DNA from 2 places in the Streptomyces sp. NPDC028308 genome. Region 1 is predicted to be linked to the other one. Evidence: riboswitches for the same ligand, from Rfam matches in the RefSeq annotation. Region 1 holds a riboswitch; the other holds the start of a gene.

The links. A riboswitch is a leader RNA that binds a small molecule or an ion and turns the genes downstream of it on or off. The one in region 1 is predicted to bind S-adenosylmethionine.
Region 2: it holds a riboswitch for S-adenosylmethionine, as region 1 does, so the genes downstream of both, ACZ4VA_RS18905 (aminotransferase class V-fold PLP-dependent enzyme) here and thrC (threonine synthase) in region 1, are expected to answer to the same signal.

The regions. Positions count from the first base shown of each region.
Region 1 is NZ_JBVHTO010000010.1:424,269-426,463, forward strand. Features, by position in the region: gene thrC (threonine synthase) at 1-976, opposite strand, end outside; SAM riboswitch class I at 994-1,151, opposite strand; gene ACZ4VA_RS24945 (glucosyl-3-phosphoglycerate synthase) at 1,320-2,195, shown strand, end outside.
Region 2 is NZ_JBVHTO010000007.1:469,949-472,143, forward strand. Features, by position in the region: gene ACZ4VA_RS18905 (aminotransferase class V-fold PLP-dependent enzyme) at 1-865, opposite strand, end outside; SAM riboswitch class IV at 1,056-1,172, opposite strand; gene trpD (anthranilate phosphoribosyltransferase) at 1,258-2,195, opposite strand, start outside.

The sequences.
Region 1 (2,195 bases):
CGAGCGACTTGGCGATCGTGTCCGGCTTCTGCGGCCGCACGACGTCGTGCCCCGCCTTGTAGGCCACCGACACCGGCGAGCAGCCCTCGGCCTGGGCGCCGAAGATCTTGTACGGCCTGTCCTCGACCAGCCCGAGCCTGATCAGCTCCTGGAGGCCCTTGTCGATCTTCGTGAGCTGCGAGCCGGACGCGATCGGCACGACGAGCTGGTCCGGCAGCCGCCAGCCGAGCTGCTCGCAGATCTCGTACGCGAGGGTCTTCGAGCCCTCCGCGTAGTACGGCCGCAGGTTGACGTTGACGAAGCCCCAGCCCTCGCCGGCCGGGTCGCCGATGAGCTCGGAGCAGAAGCGGTTGACGTCGTCGTAGTTGCCCTCGATGCCGACGAGCTCGCCGCCGTAGACCGCGGCCATGACGATCTTGCCCTGCTCCAGGTCGTGCGGGATGAACACGCAGGAGCGGAAGCCGGCCCGGGCGGCGGCGGCACCGACGGCGCCGGCCAGGTTCCCGGTGGAGGAGCAGGAGAGCGTGGTGAAGCCGAAGGCGCGGGCGGCCTCCAGGGCCTGCGCGACGACGCGGTCCTTGAAGGAGTGCGTCGGGTTGCCGGAGTCGTCCTTGACGAACAGCTTGCCGGCCTCGACACCAAGCTCGCGGGCGAGGTTGTCGGCCTGCACGAGCTTGGTCCAGCCCGGGTTGATGTTCGGCTTGTCGGCGACGTCGGCCGGGACGGGCAGCAGGGGCGCGTAGCGCCAGATGTTCGCGGGTCCCGCCTCGATGCGCTTGCGGAGGTCCTCGGTGTCGTAGTCCGAGAAGTCGTAGGCGATCTCCAGCGGGCCGAAACACTCCTCGCAGGCGAAGACCGGGCCGAGCGGCACGCGGTGTCCGCACTCGCGGCAGGAGAGGGCGGCGGCGGGGCCGAGATCGACGGAGTCCGCGGCGGAGGGGGAGTTCGTGGTGCTTGCAACTGTCTGCGCAGCCATGGAGGCGAGGCCCTTTCTCCTCATCTTCCTCACGGCGCACTTCGCCGTGAGACGGATTTGGCACCTTCCCTAGCCGGGAGCCTCGCGACGCTGATCGGCGATGATCAGGACGAGACCGGCTGGAGGGTTGCCGGGGCTTCAACGGGCCGTATCCCTCTGCCCCTCTGGATGAGCGGTGTTCAGTTGTTGATCTGCGCGCGGTTCCCGGATCAGGACATGCGATGGTCATCCGCGTTGTTCAAGACTGTAACCGACGGCCAGGACAGTTGAGATAGTCGTCCGAACCGCGAGATGGATCACACCCCGGGTGGGCGTGTGAGCAGACAGTGAGGAGCCGCAGACCGTGCTGGAAGAAGTCGAGCGCTGGCTGAGCACCCGCTCCTGGTCCGTCACCGATCGTCCGCTGCACCGGCTGATGGCCGCGAAACGCGCCGCGGGCTCGACGGTCAGCGTCGTGCTGCCCGCGCTGAACGAGGAAGAGACCGTCGGCGAGATCGTCGCCGTCATCCGCCACGACCTCATGCGGCAGGTCCCGCTCGTCGACGAGATCGTCGTCGTCGACTCGGGCTCGACCGACCGCACCTCGGCGGTCGCCGCCGCGGCGGGCGCCCGGGTGGTGCACCGGGACGAGATACTGCCGCGCCTGCCGGCCGTCCCCGGCAAAGGCGAGGTCCTGTGGCGGTCACTGCTCGTGACGAGCGGGGACATCGTCTGCTTCGTCGACGCGGACCTGAAGGAGTTCTCGTCCGACTTCGTCACCGGGATCGTGGGCCCGCTGCTCACCGATCCGGGCGTCGATCTCGTCAAGGCCATGTACGACCGGCCGCTGACCGTGTCCGACGGGTCCGCCGCCGGCACGACCGCCGCGGGCCAGGGCGGCCGGGTCACGGAGCTGATGGCGCGCCCGCTGCTGAACATGCACTGGCCGCAGCTCGCGGGCTTCGTGCAGCCGCTGGGCGGTGAGTACGCGGCCCGCCGGTCCCTGCTGGAGCGGCTGCCGTTCCCCGTCGGGTACGGCGTCGAGCTCGGCATGCTGGTCGACGCGCTGCACCTGGTGGGCCTGGACGCGCTCGCGCAGGTCGACGTGGGGGTGCGCAGGCACCGCCACCAGGACGGGCAGGCGCTCGGCCGGATGGCGGCGGCGATCTACCGCACCGCGCAGCTCCGGCTGGCCCGCGGCCATCTGATCCGCCCGGCGCTCACCCAGTTCGAGCGGGGC
Region 2 (2,195 bases), on a different contig from region 1:
TCACGTTCGGGGAGCCGGCCTCGTGGCGGGCGGCGCTGTCGTGCCACTCGACGTCGACCCCGCCGTCCGCGCGCCGCGAGACCTTGCGGCTGGCGCCGCCCCCCGCGAGGTAGGGCTCGGCCTCGGTCAGCCAGTCGGCGCGGCCCGCGAGGACACCGGAGCCGAAGGGCGCGTACAGCTTGTGCCCGGAGAAGGCGACCCAGTCGACGTCCAGGTCCTTGACCGACACCGGGTGGTGCGGGGCGAGCTGGGCGGCGTCCAGGACGATGCGGGCGCCGTGCGCGTGGGCGGCGGCGGCCAGCTCGCGCACCGGCCACAGCTCGCCGGTGACGTTCGAGGCGCCGGTGACGCACACCAGGGCCGGGCCGTACGGGTCGCGGGCGGCCAGCGCGCGCTCCAGGGTGGCGACGGCCTCGTCCGGGGTGCGCGGGGCGTTCAGGTACGTCACGCGGGCGTCGCGCCAGGGCAGCAGCGAGGCGTGGTGCTCGGTCTCGAAGACGAAGACCTGGCAGTCCGCCGGCAGGGCGGCGGCGAGCAGGTTGAGGGAGTCGGTGGTGGAGCGGGTGAAGACGACCTGGTCGCCGTCCCGGCAGTCGAGGAACTCGGCGACGGTCACGCGGGCGCTCTCGAAGAGGTCGGTGGAGAGCTGGGAGAGGTAGCCGGCGCCCCGGTGCACGCTGCCGTAGTACGGGGCGTACGCGGCGACGTCGTCCCAGACGCGCTGGAGGGCCGGGGCGCTGGCGGCGTAGTCCAGCGCGGCGTAGGTGACCTCGCCGCCGGTGACCAGGGGGACGGTGACATCCCGGCCGAGAACGGGCAGCGGGGCACAAACGGAACGGTCGGCGGCAGCGGTGGGGACAGACATGGCGAACTCCTGTGAGTGGCAGGCGAGATCGCTGTGCGGACAGCCCGCTCGGGGGGCGTCGACGGCACAGGAAGGAGGAGAAAAGGGTGTGCGGAGGCGGGGCTCTACGCCCTACCGCATTCGCTTGCTCACAGAAGGCTCCCTCGAACGACCAGGACCCCTGGCGGTGCTCACTCGGAAGAGTGCGAGGGGTCCGCGCTTGCCGTAGACCTCGCTGCCTACGGCCTGGTCTTCACCCGGGGCACCCCGCCACGGACGGAGGGTTGCCGGACAGCCGGCCGGGGCCTGATGGCTGTCGCTCATGACCTGGTACAGCATCTTGCCAGAAGATCTTCCACGCGCAAGGCGCGGTCCAGAATCCGGACCGCGCCCCGCCTCACCGTGTGTGCGGCTCAGGCGTTGCTGGCCGCGACCCACCGGTCCAGGGTGCGCTTCGCGGCCCCGGAGTCGACGGCCTCCGCGGCCCGTGCCATCCCGGCGCGGATCTGCTCCGCGAGCGGCCCGCTCCCCGGCTCCAGGGCGACCAGGGCCGCCGCCGCGTTCAGCAGCACCGCGTCCCGTACGGGCCCGCTCTCGCCGTTCAGCAGCCGCCGGGCCACGTCCGCGTTGTACGACGCGTCGGCGCCCCGCAGGGCCTCGACCGGGACCAGGTCGATGCCCACGTCACGCGGGTCGAAGGCGTCCTCGTGGACCTTCCCGTCGCGCACGACCCACACCCTGGACGTGGCGGTGGTGGTCAGCTCGTCGAGGCCGTCGTCGCCGCGGAACACCAGCGAGGAGTTGCCGCGTTCGGCGAAGACACCGGCGACGATGGGCGCCATCCGCAGATCGGCCACCCCGACGGCCTGGGCCTTGACCCGGGCCGGGTTGGTCAGCGGCCCCAGGAAGTTGAAGGTCGTGCGGATGCCCAACTGCCCGCGCGCGGCGGCCACATGACGCAGGGCGGGATGGAACTTCACCGCGAAGCAGAAGGTGATCCCGGCCTCCTCGGCCACCTCGGCGACCCGCTTCGGTGTCAGCTGGAGATTGACGCCCAGCTTCTCCAGGACGTCGGAGGCGCCGGACGCGCTCGACGCGGCCCGGTTGCCGTGCTTGACCACCTTGGCGCCCGTGCCGGCCACGACGATCGCCGACATGGTGGAGATGTTGACGGTCTTGGCGCCGTCGCCGCCCGTGCCGACGATGTCGACGGTCTCCCCGGGCACCTCGATCACGTTGGCGTGCTCGTACATCGCGCGGACCAGGCCGGAGATCTCCTCGACCGTCTCTCCCTTGGCCCGCAGCGCCACCGCGAACCCGGCGATCTGCGCGTCCGTGGCCTCACCGCGCA